DNA from 2 places in the Mesorhizobium sp. 113-1-2 genome. Region 1 is predicted to be linked to the other one. Evidence: predicted binding sites of a transcription regulator. Region 1 holds the regulator's gene; the other holds the start of a gene.
The links. The regulator LexA, encoded in region 1, represses DNA repair genes until DNA is damaged. The targets are predictions, from matches to a motif close to TGTTCNNNNTGTGTTCNG.
Positions count from the first base shown of each region.

Region 2: a site for LexA is predicted at 3,444-3,461, ahead of JN279_RS29310 (PA0069 family radical SAM protein). Genes of this name have one in related genera too.

Region 1 is NZ_AP023242.1:4,601,425-4,611,204, forward strand. It holds gene gltA (citrate synthase) at 1-109, opposite strand, end outside; gene gltX (glutamate--tRNA ligase) at 292-1,716, opposite strand; gene JN279_RS22290 (ComEC/Rec2 family competence protein) at 1,819-4,272, shown strand; gene lexA (transcriptional repressor LexA) at 4,266-5,003, opposite strand; gene JN279_RS22300 (GntR family transcriptional regulator) at 5,442-6,215, opposite strand; gene JN279_RS22305 (ABC transporter substrate-binding protein) at 6,369-7,355, shown strand; gene JN279_RS22310 (ABC transporter ATP-binding protein) at 7,414-8,193, shown strand; gene JN279_RS22315 (ABC transporter permease) at 8,199-9,122, shown strand; gene kynU (kynureninase) at 9,142-9,780, shown strand, end outside.
Region 2 is NZ_AP023242.1:5,993,550-6,003,329, reverse strand. It holds gene JN279_RS29330 (F0F1 ATP synthase subunit C) at 1-98, shown strand, start outside; gene JN279_RS29325 (F0F1 ATP synthase subunit B) at 161-742, shown strand; gene JN279_RS29320 (F0F1 ATP synthase subunit B) at 753-1,244, shown strand; gene JN279_RS29315 (ribonuclease HII) at 1,366-2,061, opposite strand; gene JN279_RS29310 (PA0069 family radical SAM protein) at 2,215-3,369, opposite strand; gene JN279_RS29305 (glycosyltransferase) at 3,520-4,047, shown strand; gene JN279_RS29300 (hypothetical protein) at 4,194-5,168, shown strand; gene JN279_RS29295 (GFA family protein) at 5,158-5,592, opposite strand; gene moaB (molybdenum cofactor biosynthesis protein B) at 5,735-6,289, opposite strand; gene JN279_RS29285 (4-(cytidine 5'-diphospho)-2-C-methyl-D-erythritol kinase) at 6,291-7,178, opposite strand; gene JN279_RS29280 (membrane protein) at 7,205-7,390, opposite strand; gene JN279_RS29275 (S49 family peptidase) at 7,531-8,391, opposite strand; gene JN279_RS29270 (tRNA1(Val) (adenine(37)-N6)-methyltransferase) at 8,471-9,286, opposite strand; gene JN279_RS29265 (putative signal transducing protein) at 9,286-9,510, opposite strand; gene JN279_RS29260 (polyprenyl synthetase family protein) at 9,714-9,780, shown strand, end outside.

The DNA of each region.
Region 1 (9,780 bases):
CGGAGCCGCTTCGCACCTTGAATTCATGGGTCTTGCCGGCGAATTGAAGCGTTGCCGTAGCCTCTTGGTTCGCGCCGCCCACATCCAGTTTTTTCGCAGCTTCGGTCATTGCAAACTCCTTGTTGTTTCCTCATGCCGGCAAAGGCAAATTCTGCAGAGCGACACGTCGAAATCACCGCAATGCGCGTATTCGCCACCGCATTTTAGGAGGTGCGTGCCAGATTGGGCCAAGGCCTAATGTTGCACTGCGAAACGCGCCTTTCAATGCCAATCTTCTTGGGCCGTTTGCTCCTAATCGATTTGATCCGCTATGCGCGCAAGGCTCTCCTCGCGCCCAAGCACGGCAAGCACGTCGAACACGCCCGGCGAGGTGCTTTTGCCGGTCAGCGCGGCCCGCAGCGGTTGGGCCACGGCGCCAAGCTTGTGGCCACCGGCCAGCGCATAGTCGCGGATCGCGGCTTCCGCCGCGGCAGCCGTCCAGTCGCTGGAAAGCACGTTCAAAGCTTCGTGAGCGCCACGCAGGATCTTGCGGGCATCGTCATTGAGCAGAAGCGCTGCTTTCTCGTCGAGCGCCAGCGGGCGCGTGGCAAACAGAAAGGCCGCGCCATCGACGAGCTCGACCAGCGTCTTGGCGCGCTCCTTCAGGCCTGGAAGGGCTGCCAGCAACTGCGCTTTGTTCTTGTCGTTGAGACGTGCGGCCATCGCCGGGCCACCCTCGAGATAGGGCAAAGTGGCGATCAAGATATCGAACAGCTCCGCGTCGGCCATGCGGCGCATATGCGCGCCGTTGATCGCTTCCAGCTTGGCGAAGTCGAAGCGGGCCGCGCCCTTGTTGACGTCGCCGATGTCGAACCAGGAGATCATGTCCTTGATCGACATGATCTCGTCGTCGCCATGGCTCCAGCCCAGGCGCGCGAGATAGTTGAGCAGCGCCTCCGGCAGGTAGCCCATGGCGCGATAGGCCTCGACGCCGAGTGCGCCGTGGCGCTTCGACAGCTTGGCGCCGTCGGCGCCATGGATCAGCGGGATGTGCGACATCGACGGCACGTCCCAGCCCATGGCGTTGTAGATCACGGTCTGGCGGGCGGCATTGGTCAGGTGGTCATCACCGCGGATGATATGCGTGACACCCATGTCGTGATCGTCGACGACGACGGCATGCATGTAGGTCGGGTTGCCGTCCGAGCGCAGGATGATGAAGTCGTCGAGATCCTTGTTGGGGAAGTGCACCTCGCCCTGGACGCGGTCGTGCACGACCGTCTCGCCCTCGGTTGGCGCCTTGATGCGGATGGCGCCCTTGACGCCCGCAGGCGCCTCGGAGGGGTCGCGATCGCGCCACTGGCCGTTGTAGCGCGGCGGCAGGCCCTTGGCGCGTGCTGCCTCGCGCATGGCCTCCAGCTCGGCCGGTGTCTCGTAGCTGTAATAGGCCTTACCCAGACGCACGAGTTCCTCAGCCACCTCGCGATGGCGCGGCGCACGCTCGAACTGCGATATGGCCTCGCCGTCCCAGGAAAGCCCAAGCCAGGTCAGTCCATCCAGAATGGCCTGGGTAGCCGCCTCGTTAAAGCGTTCGCGGTCGGTATCCTCGATGCGCAGCACCATCGTGCCGCCGGTGTGCTTGGCGTACAGCCAGTTGAACAGCGCCGTGCGCGCCCCACCGATATGCAGATAGCCGGTGGGCGAGGGGGCAAAACGGGTGACGACCTTGTCGGACATGAAACTCTCGGAAACCATCTGAAGCGGGGTGCGGCTGCGCGGACTTTCGCGCGCCCGGCGTTCATGTAGCATAGGGCGTCAGGGGTGCAAGGGGCAGACCCGATGGCTGGACGAGGGCGGGGCTTGGATCGGGGCGAGGACGCTAGTGTTGGCGTCAGCGAGCGATCCCTGTTTGCGATCCCGTCGCCAACCTCACTGCCGCCATCACCCGTTGTGCCTGCGCCAGGCAGCCAACCGCTGCAGGCGGATGTTCCGGCGCCACTTCCGTCCCCTGTCTTGGGCCGGATTGTGCGTGTCCGGCGGCAACTCGGCCAGGTCTCCCTGCCTCGCCTGCGCCATAGCGTGGCGATGGCAGCGGAACTGGAGCTTGACCGGGGCATCGCCTTCCTGCTGGTGCCGGTCTGTCTGGCTGCTGGAGCGATCGGCTATTATTCGCTGTCGGCGGAGCCCGACTTCGCAAGACCTGTCGCGCTCGTCGTGCTGATGGCGATCTGCGCGCTTGTCTCGCGCTCCTGGCCGAAAACCCACCTGGGCTTCATGGCGGCATTGTTGTGCGCGCTTGGCCTGCTTGCCGCCAAGGTCGAGACATGGCGGGCGGGCACCCAGATGCTGGGTTCGGAAATCTCTACGCAAGTGACCGGCCGCGTCGTTTCGCTCGACCGGATGGAGACCGGCCGCATCCGGCTGACCATCGACGTGACGTCGACCGCGCGGCCGACACTGCGCTATGCGCCGGAAAGGGTCCGGCTTTCAGCGCGCAATATCCCGGCGGACATGACTGCCGGCTCCCTGGTCACCGGCTATGCCAAACTGTTGCCGCCAACCGGTCCCGTGCGGCCGGACAGCTACGATTTCTCCTTCGACAGCTATTTCGCCGGCATTGGCGGCAGCGGCTTCTTTCTCGGCAATCCAAAGCTTGTCGCAGCCGATGATGGTGAGATGCCGCTCACGGCCCGCCTTTTCTCCGGCATAGAAAACGCCCGTGAAGCCATTGCCGATCATATCCGGGCCACGGTCGGCGGTGCCGAAGGCGAGATCGCGGCGGCGCTGATCGTCGGCGTGCGGGCCGGCATTCCCGATGAAATCAACGAAGCGATGCGGCGCACCGGCATCTACCACATCATCTCCATTTCCGGACTGCATATGGCGCTGGTCGCCGGCACCATCATGGGTCTGCTGCGCGGGGCTTTCGCGCTGTTTCCGGACTTTTCCGCGCGCCGGCCGGTGAAGAAATACGCCGCTGCTGCAGCCCTGTTCTCGATCGCCGCCTATCTCGTCATTTCCGGTGTTGTCGTCGCCGCCGAACGCAGCTTCATCATGCTGGGGGTGATGCTGATTGCCGTGCTGTTTGATCGCGCGGCGCTGACGATGCGCAATTTGGCGATCTCAGCGATCGCCGTCATCGTGGTGTCGCCGCATGAAGTCGTCGGCCCAAGCTTCCAGATGTCGTTCGCTGCGACTGCGGCTTTGGTCGGTGCCTATGCAGGCTGGGCTGATCACCGCGCGGGAAAGGCAAGGCCGCCACCGCCGAAGCGATCGCTACCGGGCTTTCTCGCTCGAAAATTCCTCGCGCTCACAGGAGGGGTGGCGATGACGTCCATCATTGCCGGCAGTGCCACGGCGCTGTTTGCAATATGGCACTTCCAGCGTGTGTCGCCGCTCAGCCTGTTCGCAAATCTGGCTATCATGCCAATTGTCTCAGTCGTCATGTTTCTGGCGGTTGTCAGTGCTTTGACAATGCCCTTTGGTTTGGACGGGCCCTTTCTCCACTTGATGGGCAAAGGCCTGACGGCGATGATCGCCATATCGGCGTGGATATCGGAACGCTCTCCCGTCGATGCGGTCGGGCTGATTTCGCAGCACTCCGTCCTGCTAGTGACGATTGCCCTGGTCATCGCGACGATGGCGACGACATGGCTGCGGCTCGCGGCACTGCCCTTCGCGCTTGCCGGACTGTTGACGGTGTCGGATACGCGCACGCCAGATGTGCTTATCTCGGAAGATGCGCGGCTGGTCGCGCTACCGATCGGCGGCGGCGAACTCGCGGTCAGCCGGGCTCGCCCGAACGAGTTCACCGTCGACAATTGGAAACGCGCGCTGGTGTCCGAAACCATCGTCGCGCCGGAGATGTTCGACAAGGCGGACGGGCAATTCGGCATTGCCGATGCCGTCAACCTCCCGCCTGGAGCGCCATTCTATTGCACGGATGGTGTCTGTCTTGCCCGGCACCCATCGGGTGCGATCATCGCACATGTCGAAGACCGCAAGGCCACCTGGAAGGCCTGCGGTTTTGCCGATCTGATCGTCGTCAATGACGCGACAGGCTATGATGCCTGCCACAATCCGCTGGTTCTTGTCGTTACCAAACGGCAACTGGCCCGAAAGGGCAGTGCCGCCGTCTTCTTCGACCGCCAATCGGCGACCGGTCCGCCAATCGTCAGTTTCGCGGTGGATGGACCGTATCGGCCCTGGCATGCGCAGCGAAAATTTTCACGCGAGGCGAGGGGGCTGGCGCCCTATCAAAAACCTGAAAAGACGGCCGTTCCTGCTCAGTAGCGCCGGATCAACCCGACCAGCTTGCCTTGCACCTTGACCCTGTCGGGCCCGAAAATGCGCGTCTCGTAGGCCGGGTTGGCGGCTTCGAGCGCAATCGAGGCGCCCTTGCGGCGGAACCGTTTCAGCGTCGCTTCCTCCTCGTCGACCAGGGCGACGACGATCTCTCCCGGGCTTGCCGTATCGGCGTTGCGGATAATGACCGTGTCGCCATCGAAGATGCCGGCCTCGATCATCGAGTCGCCCTTGACCTCCAGCGCATAGTGCTCGCCACCCATGATCATGTCCGGGGGCACCGAGATCGAATGCGTCTGATGCTGGATGGCATCGATCGGCACACCGGCGGCGATACGGCCCATCACCGGGATCGACACGGCGGAGACCGCGTCGTCATCATTGCCGGCTGAGGGCAGGCGCGATGGTGCCGGCTTGATCTGGCGGCCAAGGCCGCCCTGACCGAGACTGCCCTGGATGACGCTCGGCGAGAATTTCTTTGCCGCGTTGAGGCCAGGCGCGATCGAATCCGGCAACCGCAGCACTTCCAGCGCGCGTGCCCGGTTCGGCAGCCGGCGAATGAAGCCACGTTCCTCCAGTGCCGTGATCAGTCGATGGATCCCCGACTTGGAGGCAAGATCGAGCGCTTCCTTCATCTCGTCGAAGGAAGGCGGAATGCCGCTTTCCTTGAGCCGTTCATGAATGAACATCAGCAGTTCATGTTGCTTGCGTGTCAGCATGGCGGCCCCCAAGGCATTGAACGAAGGGTGTGAACCAGAATCGAAAAACAAACCCAGAACAAACACTATCTGTTCCAGTTGTGTTCTGCAACTGTTTAAAGTTTAGTGAATTTGTTAAAGCCTCAGAAATTTTCGCTCCAGGTGGCAGGCGTCAACCGACCACCTCCACCGTCGGCACGTGCATTGAAATCATTATGGTTAATAGCCTGTGGCCTATCCTCTTATCCTGTTTGGCATCAGGCGTTTGAAAGGCATTCTCAGGGTGGATTGTATGGCGAACGGATCCATTTTCGGCGGAACGAAACGAAATCAAAACGTCAACAATCGCTGGCTATGCGGAGATAGAACGCGTTCAGGCTCCCGGCATCGCTCCGACCAGAACCTGGGCGTAGGCGCCCGCATCGATATTGCCGCCGGAGATAACGCGCCGCGGCAAGGTCATCCGGAAACCGCTTTCAGACTGCCGGCGCGTACGGTGTAGGGATTGGCACAATTGTCTTCGCTGTGCACATAGACGTGCAGCGTGTAGCCGATATGCGCCGTCATCAGCGCTTTTGCCCGCTCCACATCGCGATCGAGCGCCGCTTCCATGATCTCGGTGTGATGCTCGATGGCGATCGCCTCGCGCAAGGCGTCCATGGCCTCGCCATAGCCATCCTTGAGGCCGGCCGCCGCCCGCAATGTCGGCGCCAGACCGAGAAAACGATGATGCCGCCGCAACTGATCGGCGATCGTCGAGCGGAAGCGCAAAAGCCAGTTGGATGTTGCCGCGCTCAGCAGCGCCGCATGGAAGGCCTCATGGCTCTCGTCCCATTTGTCGACGGCCGCATCGGAAGGGTCGTCGACCGCGGTCTTGCAGCGCGAGAGCCGGTAATGGGCGGTGACGACCGCGTCCTCCCATTCTCTGCCGCCATTCGCGATCGATTCCAGGAACAGCGGCATTTCGACAACCATCCTTGCGCGCGCCAGATCCTCGAGCTCGGCGCGCGACACGGGAGCGACGGCAAAGCCGCGATTGCTGATGGCGGTGACCAGGCGCTCGGCTTCAAGTCGGGACAAGGCTTCCCTCAGCGGCGTCCAGCCGACGCCGTATGTGGCGCGCAGCGCGCTCAGCTTGAGCGGCGCGCCCGGCATCAGGCGGGTGGTCAAGATATCGCGCCGCAGCAGCTGATAGGCCGCTTCGGTCTTAGTGGAGCTGTTCTGATCCTGCATCGCGATCCGTCCATCATCGGGCTTGCGAAAATTATATATGATGTGGAGGCATGGCAAGAATTATATATAATGTTTGACACGCGGCGAGGGACTGACCATGATCGCCGCAGTTGCCGCCCTATGAGCGGCGCTGATCAAATCTGGGAGGAAATGATGTTGAAGTCGAAATCCGCTTGGCTGTCGGGATTGGCCCTGGCGGGCGCATTGATGCTCAGCGCCGGGAGCGCCGCAGCCGATCAGATCCGCATCGGCATCGCCAATTTCGGCGAGCATCCGCAGCTCAACGCTGCCATAGCCGGCTTCAAGAAGGCACTGACGGACAATGGCTTTGTCGAGGGCAAGGACGTCGTCTACACGGAAAGCCATACCAATTTCGACGCATCGCTGGTGCCGCAGATGATCGCCAAGCTGCAGGCGGAACAGCCCAAGCTGATCTACACCATCACCACGCCGGTCTCGCAGATCGCCAAGAAGGCGCTCGCGGGCTCCGGCATTCCGATCGTCTTTGCCGCGGTCACCGACCCGGTCGCGGCCAAGCTGGTGCCGTCGTGGGACGCCGGCGACGACGGCATGACCGGCGCCAGCGATCTGCAGGATGTCGCCGCGGTGATGGCCTTCACCAAGAAGCTGCTGCCGAACGCCAAGCGCTTCGGCGTGCCTTACAATCCAGGCGAGGCCAATGACGTTGCGCTGATCGAAAAGATCAAGGCGGCGGCACCGGCGGCCGGCTTCGAAGTAGTGGAAGTCGGTGTCGACAACGTCAATGACATCCAGCAACGTATCGCCTCGCTCGCCGGCAAGGTCGACGTAATCTACGGCCCGGCTTCGAACCTGATCCAGCCGGCGATCGCCGCAGTTTCCGCGGCTGCCCGCCAGGCCGGCATCCCGGTCGTTAACTCCGATGACAGCGCGGTCCGCAACGGCACCGTACCGGCGAGCTTCGCGGTCAATTACACGCAGGTCGGCATGAACGCCGGCAACATCGCCGCCGAGATCCTCAAGGGCAAGGATCCCAAGACGATCGCGCCGTCGCGCCCGGCCTACAAGGACCACATGGCAACGATTTCCCGCAAGGCGATGGCCGCGTTCGGCATCGAGATACCGGCTTCGTTGGCCGATTGCGGCTGCATCGTCGACTGATATCGGGCTGCGGCGGTGACGGCGTTGGCGCCGTCACCGTTCATGCCAGGGAGGAACGATGCTCGATATCCGATCCGCGCGCAAAGTATTCTACAAGGGCCAGGGCGACGAGAAGGTCGCGCTGGACGGCCTCAGCCTGTCACTGGCCACAGGTGAGTTCGGCATCGTCATCGGCTCCAACGGCGCCGGCAAGAGCAGCATGCTCAACGCCATTTCCGGAGCCCTTGTCCTGGATACCGGCAAGATCCTGATCAACGGCGCCGATGTGACAGCTATGCCGGTGTACAAGCGCGCCACAAGACTGGCGCGTGTCTTCCAGGATCCGATGCGCGGCACCGCCGCCAGCATGACCGTGGCGGAGAACATGCTGCTGGCCGATCTGCGCAGCCAGAAACGCACGCTGCGACAAGGGCTGAACGCCACGCGGCTTGCGTCCTACAAGGAGCGCCTGTCGATATTGGGCCTTGGCCTTGAAAATCGTCTCGACACCCGCGTCGACCTGCTTTCGGGCGGGCAGCGTCAGTCGCTGTCACTGATCATGGCGGTCGGCGGATCGCCGGACCTGCTGCTGCTCGACGAGCATACCGCAGCGCTCGATCCGCGCACGGCCGAGATCGTCATGCAGGCGACGGTGCGCGCCGTCAACGCGCTGAAGCTGACCACGCTGATGGTGACCCACAACATGCAGCACGCCGTCGACTATGGCAGCCGGGTGATCATGCTCGACGCAGGTCGGGTCCTGCTGGAAGTTACCGGCGAGGAGAAGGCCAGGGTCACGGTGATCGACCTGATTGGCCATTTTTCCGTCAAGACCGACCGCATGTTGCTGGCGAGCTGATCATCATGGGTTTTATTCAGGAGGTTCTCACCAGCTTCGTCGCGATCATGCCGGTCACCCTGGCGCAAAGCTTGATCCTGGCCTTTGTCGTGCTCGGCATCATGATCCCGTTTCGCATGCTGAATTTTCCCGATCTCACCAGCGAAGGCGCCTTTCCACTGGGCGGCTGCGTCTGCGGCGTGCTGCTGGCTGCCGGCGTATCGCCGCTGACCTGCATCGTGGTCGCATTCGTGGCGGGCTTCGCGGCGGGCTGCTGCACCGCCTTCATCCATCTGCGCTTTCGCATCCACACGCTGCTCGCGGGCATCCTGATGATGACGATGCTCTACAGCATCAACCTTCGCATCATGGGCAAGTCCAACCTCTCCGTTTTCGGCTCGCCAATGGTGTTTGACTGGGTGCCATTCGCGCGGCCAGGTTTCCCCGCCAGCAAGATCGTTGTCGCCGGCCTTCTCGCGCTCGTCGTCTTCGGCGCGCTCTACATGTTCTTCAGAACCGAGAAGGGGACCGCCGTGCGCGCCGTCGGCGCCAATCCCGACATGGCCGAGGCGCAAGGAATCAATGTCTGGGCAGCGACCATTGGCGGCGTCGGGCTGGCGAGCGCGTTTTCAGCCTCGAGCGGCGCGCTGATGGTGCAGTCGCAGGGATTTGCCGACGTCAATATGGGGCTAGGTATCCTCATCAACGGCCTGGCCGCGCTGATGATCGGCGAGGCGGTCGTCGGCAAGCAGACGGTCTGGCGTCAACTGCTGGCGCCCTTTGCCGGCGCGATCATCTACTACCAGCTGGTGTCGTTCTGCCTCGCCGCCGGCATGCCGCCGCCTGACCTGAAGCTTGCCACGGGCCTGTTCGTGCTGGCCATGCTTGCTCTGCCCAGCCTCAAGCGCAGCCGGGGACCCGCGCCCGCGCGCGAAGCGATCCGTGAATAACCAGGGAATGTCACAAATCATGCGTGCAACGATCGATCTCGCCGCCGTCGAAGCCATGGATGCGGCGGACCCGCTGCGTGCCATGCGCGACCGCTTTATTCTGCCGGAAGGTGTGATCTACCTCGACGGCAATTCGCTGGGCGCCGCGGCGCCCGCCGTCTTCAACGAACTGCAGAAGGCCGCGACGCAGGAATGGGCGCAGGACCTCATCCGTGCCTGGAACACCGCCGGCTGGTTCGATATGCCGGTCGCGCTCGGCGATCAGCTGGGACGTCTGATCGGCGCCGCTTCCGGCCAGACGGTGGTCTGCGACACGACCTCGATCAACATCTACAAGGTGCTGCATGCCGCCCTCGGCATGCGGCCGAACCGCTCGGTCATCGTCGCCGAGGGCGACAGTTTCCCGACCGATCTCTACATGGCCGAAGGCGTGGCCTCGACGCGGCCGGGCACGGTGCTGCGGCTCGAAGGCGTCGACGCGCCAACCATTGAGGAACTGATCGACGAGCGCGTCGCGGTCATCCTGGTCAACCACGTCAATTACAAAACCGGACAATTGCGCGACATGGCCGCCCTGACATGCAAGGCCCATCAGGTCGGCGCGCTGATCGTCTGGGACCTCTGCCATACGGCCGGCGCGCTGCCGGTCGAGCTCGAT
Region 2 (9,780 bases), 1.4 Mb from region 1:
CCGATGGCCAGTTCGGCCGCCTGATTTTCGGCTTTGCCGTGACCGAAGCTCTGGGCATCTTCTCGCTCCTGATCGCGCTCCTCCTGGTGTTCAAGTAAGAAACACAGGCTGACGAAGGGGGGCGCATGGTGCGACCTTACCTTATGGACAGGGGAATGAGATGTTCGTGACATCTGCCTTTGCGGAAGAGACCGCGCCCGCCGTGACGGAAGGCGACACGCATTCCGGCACCGGCGTGCCTGCCGAAGCGCACGGCACGTTCCCGCCATTCGATCCGGCGACGTTTCCGTCACAGCTTCTGTGGCTGGCGATCACTTTCGGGCTGTTCTACCTCTTCTTGAAGAAGGTAGCGATGCCGCGCGTTGGCGGCATCATCGATGTCCGCAACGATCGCATCAGCCAGGATCTTGATCAGGCGTCGAAGTTGAAGGGCGAGGCCGATGCCGCCGTTGCTGCTTACGAGCAGGAACTGGCGGAGGCCAAGAAGAACGCCAGCTCGATCGGCCAGCAGGCCGCCGATGCGGCCAAGGCGGAAGCCGAAACCGCGCGCAAGAAGATCGAGTCCGCTCTCGACGAGAAGCTTGGCGAGGCCGAGGCGCGCATCTCTTCCATCAAGGCCAACGCCATGAAGGAAGTCGGCAGCATCGCCGAAGACACCGCTTCGGCGATCGTCGAAGCCCTGGTCGGCGGCAAGGCCAGCAAGGCCGAGATCGCGGCCGCGGTCAAATCCGTGGCCCGGTGAGGAGCGCATCATGGACGCTACATCTCTCGCAACGCTCTGGGCCACGATTGCCCTGATCATCTTCCTTGGCATCGCTATCTACATCAAGGTGCCCGGCCTGATCGCCAAGGCGCTTGATGCCCGCGCCGCCAGAATCAGCAGCGAGCTCGACGAGGCCCGCAAGCTGCGCGACGAAGCCCAGCAATTGCTTGGCCAGTACAAGAAGAAGCGCAAGGAAGCCGAGCAGGAGGCTGCCGACATCGTCGCTGCCGCCAAGCGCGAAGCCGAAATGCTCGCCGCCGAGGCGCACAAGAAGACCGAGGATTACGTTGCCCGGCGCACCGCGCTTGCCGAACAGAAGATCGGTCAGGCCGAGCGCGATGCGGTGGCCGAGGTGCGCGCCAGCGCCGTCGACATCGCCGTCGAAGCCGCCCGCGCGCTGCTCGCCGCCAAGGTCGACGTCAAGGCCGGAGCCGACCTGTTCAAGGCTTCGCTCGCGGATGTGAAGGCCAAGCTGAACTGAGCCGACAAGATTTGAAAATCAAAAAAAGCCGCCCGGGCAACCTGGCGGCTTTTTTGTTGGCGATGCGTCAAAGCGGCTAATCTCCCCCACAAGGGGGAGATCAGCTAAATCGCCGTCCGGCTCAATCCAGTCCGGCCAGGCTCTCTTCTTCCGCCACCTCGGCTCCGCCCAGCCGGAACGGCGCGAACGACACGCGGTGCAGGCGCGCGACCGGGCCATGCGCCTCGATGGCCGTGCGGTGGCGTGCGGTGGCGTAGCCCATATGGACCTCGAAGCCGTAGCGGTCGTGGTGGCTGCCGCAGCCGCACATCATGCGGTCGCGCATCACCTTGGCGACGATCGAGGCGGCGGCGATCGATTGCGAGCGCTGGTCGCCCTTGATCAGCGCACGGCCGTCGCAAGGCAACCCCGGCGGCACGTCGCGGCCGTCGGCCAACGCGAGCTTCGGCCGAACCGACAGCCCGACCAGGGCGCGGCGCATCGCCTCGAGGCTGGCCTTCAGGATATTGCCGCCGTCAATGCCTTCGGCGCTGATCGAGGCCATCGAAACCGCCTGCGCCGAACCAAGAATGCGCAGGAACAGCGCCTCGCGCTGCAAATGGCTGAGCCGTTTTGAATCGTCGAGGCCTTCGGGGATGTTGGCGGGGTCGAGCACGACAGCCGCGGCGACCACAGGCCCGGCCAGCGGACCGCGGCCGGCCTCGTCCATCCCCGCGACCGGCCATAGCCCGTCAGCCATCGCCTTCGTCTCGAAGGAGAAATCGGGTTTCTCGACGATTTCGAAGAGAAGCGGAGAATCGGAACGCGCGCGAGCCATGTTGCGGCGAGGTTCGCATCGGCTCCGATTCTCCGCAAGTCCCTCCGGGTCGGGTGGGGCGCCGGACCGGGAGGGCACCGTCTGCAGGCCGGGGCGGGCCGGACGGGATTTTGTACGCCGTGGCAGGTCAAACCGCCGCGGCGAATTGCGTTCTCAGAGCAGCATCAGCTGCTCCTGGTCCTTTCCGGCGGCGACGAACTGGTCGGTGCGCAGCGTGCGCCGCTCGGCATTGATGCCGAGCCGCTTGGCGGTGATCTCGAAACGGCGGCCGATCTGCCAAGCATAGGGTCCGGCGCCCTTCATGCGCTTGCCCCATTCCGAATCGTAGTCCTTGCCGTCGCGCATCGAGCGGATCAGCGACATCACGTGGCGGTAGCGGTCGGGATAGTGGCGCAGCAGCCAGTCCTTGAAGATCGGGCTGACTTCCAGCGGCAGGCGCAGCACGACATAACCCGCCTCGCGCGCGCCGGCGGCTCGTGCCGAATCGAGGATCCGCTCCATCTCCTGGTCGGTGAGGCCGGGGATGATCGGCGCCACCATGACCGAAGTCGGAATGCCTGCATCCGAGAGCTGCCGGATCGCTTCGAGCCGCTTGGTCGGCGTCGATGCGCGGGGCTCCATCGTCCTGGCCAGCATGCGGTCCATCGTCGTCACCGACAGCGCCACTTTGGCCAGTCCGCGTTCGGCCATGCGCGACAAGATGTCGATGTCGCGCGTCACCAGAGCGGATTTGGTGACGATGCCGACCGGATGGCCGCGCGCTTCCAGCACTTCCAGGATCTCGCGCATGATCCGGTACTGTTTCTCGATCGGCTGGTAGGGATCGGTGTTGGTGCCAATGGCAATGGTGCGCGGCTGGTAGCCGTCCTTCGACAGTTCCTTGTCGAGCAACCGCGCCGCATCCGGCTTGGCGAACAGTTTTGATTCGAAATCCAGCCCCGGCGACAGGCCCATGAAGGCGTGCGTCGGCCGTGCGAAACAATAGACGCAGCCATGTTCGCAGCCGCGATAGGGGTTGATCGACCGGTCGAAGGAAATGTCGGGCGATTCGTTGCGGGTGATGATGGTGCGCGGCTTTTCCACCTGCACCTCCGTCTTGAACGGCGGCAGTTCCTCCAGCGAGCTCCAGCCATCGTCGAAGACATGCCGGCTGACCGGTTCGAAGCGGCCGGACGGATTGATGCCCGCCGAGCGGCCACGGTTGCGGTCCGGACGGATGCGCATGCCACTTTGCTCGATCATCGCATTGGCCATCTCGGCGCGTCCTGCCCCGAAGGCTGCAATGTCGGCACGCACGATCGGTTCCATCTTGGCCCGCTCCCAGGGACTGTCCATGTTGTTTCGAATCGCTCTGTTCATGAAATTATTCCTATTTTGCTGATGAGAACAAAGCAAGAACTTTTTATGCTGCGCCGCAAAAACTGGCGCTGTGCGCGGCTTTCCGCTATTCGGCTAAATATGCTCAGTGTTCTCATCGAAACGCGTAATGACGAGGAGGCTCTCGCCCGCACGCTCGCCTCGCTGATTGGCGGCGCGGTCGAGGGCGTGGTGCGCGACGTCATCGTCTGCGACACCGGCTCCACCGACCAGACGCATCATGTCGCCGAGCATGCCGGTTGCCACTATGTGGCGAGTGGCGGTATCGCATCCGGCATCCGGCAGGCCAAGGGTGACTGGCTGTTGCTGCTGGAACCGGGCGCGCGGCTGGTGGAGGGCTGGATCGAAGCGGTCGTCGTCCACACGGCGAAGCAAACCATGGCGGCGCGATTTTCTCGCGCACGCGGCAGCCGCACACCGTTCCTGGCTCGCGTCTTTTCAGGAAACCGTGCGCTCGCCGAAGGGCTGGTGATCAGCAAGCGGCAGGCCGCGTCCTTGTCGAAGAGCGCCGGCAGCGCCGAGGCTCTGGCACGCGGCCTGGCGACAAAGAGGCTCGACGCCGAGATCTGGGTGGCGCCGCCGAAGCAGCAGCACCGCGCCCCGAAGTGATTTTTTGCATCTGCTCTGTCCATTGTGCATTGCACAAAACCTGACGCGGGGTTAGCCTTTCCCCGAGGTGGATGAATTGGGTTTGGGTCATGCGAGTGGTGGGCACCGATGCGGCATCGGGTGTCGCCCTCATAGAAGAGGACCCGATGAACCTTTCAACCCCTGACAAATCCGGCGCCGCCAGTCTCGAGGCCATTGCGCGCAATGGCAGCCTGCTGCGGCGCATCGCCGTACGCATTCCGACCTATCTCACGGACCTGCGCGAAAACCCTGCCTGGCTGCCGATGTTCATGCTGGCGCGCACCATGCCCGGCCGCCGGATGCATTGGCTGGGGGCAAAGCGCGCCCGTCCCGCCGACACTATTGGGAATACGATGTTTTCCGGTGTCGAGCGTGCAGCGGTGGTCGATGCGCTGCGTTCCGACGGCCTGTTTTCAGGCCTGGTCCTGCCGCCGGAAATCCACGAAGAGATCGCGGATTTCGCGGGGCGCACGCCGTGCTTCGGCAATTTCGACCGTCGTCTCGAATTCATGCCGGGCGAGCATGCGCAGGCCGAGAAACGCCTGGGCCGATCGCTGCTCAGCGGACACTATTTCGAGCGCATCCTTGATTGCCCAGCCGCTCTCGCCATCCAGCGCGATCCGCTGCTTCTCGACATCGCCGCGCACTATCTCGGCGCTCAGGCGAAACTGATCACGACGCGCGTCTGGTGGAGCTTTCCGACCGGCGAGGCTTCGGACGCCGACAAGAACCTTGCCTCGCTCGGCAAATATCATTTCGACCTCGATGACTGGCGCATGCTGAAATTCTTCTTCTACCTCAAGCCTGTCGATGCCGACACCGGTCCGCATGTCTATGTCCGGGGCAGCCATAGGCGCCGCGCCATCAAGCATCAACTGACCCTGCTGGTCGGCCATCCCGCCCAGGAGGTGCTGGACGTCTATGGTGAGCAAAGCCCGGTGACGCTGACCGGAGGGGCTGGCCTCGGCTTTGTCGAAGATCCGTTCGGGTTCCACATGGGCACCGTGCCGGCGCGCACGCCGCGGCTGATGATGGAAGTCGGCTTCGGCGTTTCGCGCCCCTCGCGCCGGCGCTTTCACGGCGAGCCGGTCATCCGGTAAAGGCGGACCGGATCTCCACCGGCATCCAGCGCGCACGTCGCCGGGCAATGCGGCTTGCCCTGCTCTCGGCATCATAGTCCACGGCGACCGGTTCGCGGCTGAACTGCAACCGGTCGTCCAGGGCATTGACGATGGCGATCGCCCTTGGATCCCTGTCATCGGTGGTGACCGCCGCGACGTAGACACCGCAGCCCCGGCAGATCAAATACTCGGCTGTACGCAGTCCGAACCGGTATCTGTGCAATCGGGCTTCGTCCTCGACCGAGACGGTCAATCGTCCGTCCGGATCGGCGAGGGCGCGCGAGCCATGCTTGATGCAGAACGCGCATTGGCAGGCGCGGATTTCGATTTGTGAAGGATCGAGCTTGGTTGAAAATCGAAGGCGTATGTTGCCGCAATGGCATCCGCCGATATGCTCGCTCATCGCATCGTCCTTGTCGTGATCGGCTATGGCCCTTCCACGAAAAGGTACTTTCTCCGGTATCCGGTTTGGAATGGCGTTTCGAAGGCACGAACGCCGTTTCGCCTGGCAAACACGGCGTGAAACCGGGACTTGCCCTCGGCTTTTACGGAGCCGACTTGCCGCGCCGCAGATGTTCGTCCAGGCGCGGCATGATCTCGACGAAATTGCAGGGCATGTGCCGGTAGTCGAGCTGCGCCTTGAGGATACCGTCCCAGGCGTCCTTGCAGGCGCCGGGCGAGCCCGGCAGAACGAAGACGAAAGTGGCGTTGACGACGCCGCCGGTAGCCCGGCTCTGGATCGTCGACGTGCCGATCTTGTCGTAGGAAATGCGGTGGAACACTTCCGAAAAGCCGTCCATTCGCTTTTCGAAGATCGGCTCCAGCGCCTCCGGCGTCACGTCGCGCCCAGTGAAGCCGGTGCCGCCGGTGGTGATGACGACATCGATGGCCTTGTCGCGCGACCACGCCAGCACCGTGTCGCGGATCTTGTCGCGGTCATCGGTGACGATGTCGCGGGCGGCCAGGATGTGGCCGGCCTCGGTGATGCGGTCGGCCAGCGTCTGGCCGGATTTGTCGTCGGCAAGGCTTCGCGTGTCGGAAACCGTCAGCACCGCGATGCGCACGGGCATGAACGAACGGCTCTCGTTAATCCCAGCCATTTCACTCAGCCTCCGATGACATGCTGCGCGTCGCCGCGACGAACCAGTCGGGCTGGCGGCTGCGGATTTCGGCCGCCGCGCGCTTGGCGACATTGCCGGTTTCGAACAGGCCAAAGCAGGTCGCGCCCGATCCGGACATGCGGGAAAAGCCAGATCCGGCCTTGTCAAGCCACGAAAGCGCCCGGCCGATGGCGGGCTGCAGCGCAAGCGCAGCCGGTTCGAGATCGTTGCGGGTGACATCCAGCCAGTTGCGCAGGCTGTGAAAGTCGATGCGGCGCGGCAGCGGCGGCAGGGGCTCGTTGTCGCGGTGGGAAAGGGCCGCGAACACGTCGGCCGTGGAGACCGGCGTGCCGGGATTGACCAGCACCAGTCCCAGCGCCGAGAAATCCGGCACGATCGACAGCGCTTCACCGATGCCGCGCGCCACCAGCGGCTTTGCCGCCAGGCACATCGGCACATCGGCGCCGAGCGAGAGGCCGATCCGCGCCAGTTCGGCGCCGCCCATGTCCAGGCCCCATGTCTGCGCCAGTCCGCGCAGCACGGCCGCCGCGTCGCTCGACCCGCCGCCGACGCCGGAGGCGACCGGCAGGTTCTTTTCCAGCTTTATGGCGACAGATGGGGTGCGCTCGGGGCCGGCCTCCCGTCGCAAGGCATCGCGCGCCTTGAGCACAAGATTGCCGGCGTCGAGCGGAACCGCCGGCGCATAGCGGCCGGACACAGTAAAATCGTCGCTGTCGGCGAGCGCGATCTCGACCCGGTCGCCAAAACGCGTGAACACCGCAAGGCTGTCGATCAGATGATAGCCGTCAGGCCGCCTGCCGGTGACATGCAGCGCCAGATTGATCTTGGCGTGCGCGTGCCAGATGCGCGAACCGATCTCGGTGTCCACGGCGTCAGTCGTATGGAGGATGATGCTCAGTCCTTGGCCAGCCGGTATTCGCCGGTCTTCGGATCCTTGACCAGCGTTCCCATCGCGCCATTGGCCGCCTGCTTTTCGGTGCGCCGCACCTTGGCCGTCACGCGCTCGGCCTCGCGCACGAAGGTGCGGTAGCCGAAATAGGCGGCGACGCCAACGACGGTGAAGAAAATGATCTGCGGCATGCCAAAACTCCTCCCACGCTGGGCCGGCGAAGGCGGCCGGTTGGGTCGGTTAATGCATGTCGCCCAAAACTGTGTTCTGTTTTGGGAAAACGACATGCATAGGACTTCAAGCTTTCATGCTAGACGGTTTTACCGGTTTTTCAAAGCCCGAAGCGAGCCCACAATGCGCGCTCTTCCGCCGCATCGATGACGCCGCTGGCGGCAGCGGCGGCGATATCGGGCGCCGAAAAGCCCTTGCTCGAGCCGAACAGGCCGAAACGGCTGAGGAAACCGCGTGGCGCCGTGACCAATCTCAGCTGGGTCTTCGCCCCGAACCGGGTCTTCAGCACCGTGCGCATGTCGCCGAGCGCATCGACGAGGCCTAGCTCCAGCCCCCTTTTTCCGGTCCAGAACAGGCCGGTGAACAGGTCTGGATCGTCCTTCAGCTTGCTGCCGCGCCGCTCCTTGACCAGATCGATGAAGGTGTCGTGGACCTCGAGCTGCAACGCCTTCAGCCGTTCGACGTCTTCCTTCTTCTCGGGTTTGAACGGATCAAGCACCGCCTTGTTCTGGCCGGCCGTGTGGACACGGCGCTCGACGCCGATCTTCTTCATCAGTTCGGGAAAGCCGAACGAGGCCGAGACCACGCCGATGGAGCCGACGATGGAGGACGGATCGGCAAAAATCTCGTCGCCGGCGACCGCGATCATGTAGCCGCCCGAGGCCGCGACGTCCTCGACGAAGACCAGAACTTGTCTGTTCTTTTCAACCGCCATGTCGCGGATGCGCTTGAAGATCAGCCGCGATTGCACCGGCGAGCCGCCGGGCGAATTGATCGAGATGGCGACTGCCGGCGCGTCGAAGGAAAACGCCTTCTCGATGAGGCCGGCGGTGGAGGCCAGCGACAGATTCTGCCGGAACTGGCCGCCGGCCATGATGGTGCCGTGCAGCCGGATGACCGGAATGGTGACGACGGTGGAGCGCCAGGATTTCGGCAGCAGTCGGTTGAAAAGGCGTTTCACGAGGGCATGGTCTCCGGTCGATGGGTTGCAGGCATGTAGGGATTTCCCGGCCAACGGCAATGCGGAGGCCAGGAATAGCTCAATCTCCAAACAACGAGGCGAGACCGTTGGCGATCATTTCGCTGCGCTCGTCGGGGCCGTTGCCCGATTGCGCGTGAAGCATAAGGGGTGGGCGGATTGCGAGCTTTCCGCGCGCGCCGAGTGCTGCCCGCACGATGATGCGGATCGCGGCTGCGTCGGGGCGAGGGTGGACGGCAAGCATCTCTGCATCGCCGAAACGGCCTGACATCGCGTCGAGGATGGCGCCGAGCTGTTCGGGCCGCGCAATGACGGCAAGTCCGCCGCGCGGCCTGACCACCGCCGCCGCACTGCGGATCCAGCTTTCGAACAGGCCGTCCTCCATGACATGGGCTTCCTTCCGCAGCCGGTCAGGCGTGGCGCGGTCCCGGGCGGCGTTGAAGGGCGGGTTCATGATGACGTAGTCGAAATCATTATCAGCGAGGCCGGCTGCCGCTCGCGCCCGGCCGGATACCGTGACATCGGCGATAAGCACGGACGCACGATCGCTGAGATGGGCATTGCCGGGATGAGCAAGGGTGGCCGCGGCAAAGGCCGCCATTTCCGACGCACGTTCGATCAGCACGGCCTGGGCAGCCGGACAGCGCGACAGCACGGCAAGGCCGGCAGCGCCGGCGCCGGCGCCGAAATCGGCGAGGCGTCCGTCGAACGAGGATGGCACGGATGCCGCCAGCATCATCGCATCCATGCCGGCGCGGTGGCCGCCATGCTTGGGCTGCACGAGCCAGAACCGGCCGCGATGGAAGGCATCGACCGTATGGGCCGGCGTGTCCGGGCCAAGGGTGTCAAGGGCAGGGGCGGCTGGCGCGGCCGACATTATTTTGTGCGGATCTCGTTGGCGATGCCGGCGTCCGTGAGGATGCGACGTGCTGCATCGGCCTGGTCAGCGTCGACCATGACGCGCTTCTGCAAAAGACCGATCGACCCTTCGAGAATGCTCATATTCTGATCGGCGACGAAGCAGGCAATGCCGGCGTCGCGCATCAGCGATTCGACAAAGGAGATGATGACGGCATCGTTGGTGCGGACAAGCTCTATCATCGTATGAAACTCGCAGTTTGCGCTATGGATGTAAACGGGCAGGGGATTCCGCGGCAGAGCCTCGCTTCCTGCCGGATCGTTAACAAGCTGTCACCGGCGCCGCGCCAATTCGCCACTTGCCGTGGCCGTGTCCGCCGCCCTAGAGTCCGTATCGGGACTAAGGGTGCCGTCGCACGCGTTATACCAAGGCGGGAGTGATTGTCGTGGGTGTCGTTCTCAACATCGAAAACGGGAAGCGGGAACCCGCCTCCATCAAGGATCTCATCGATC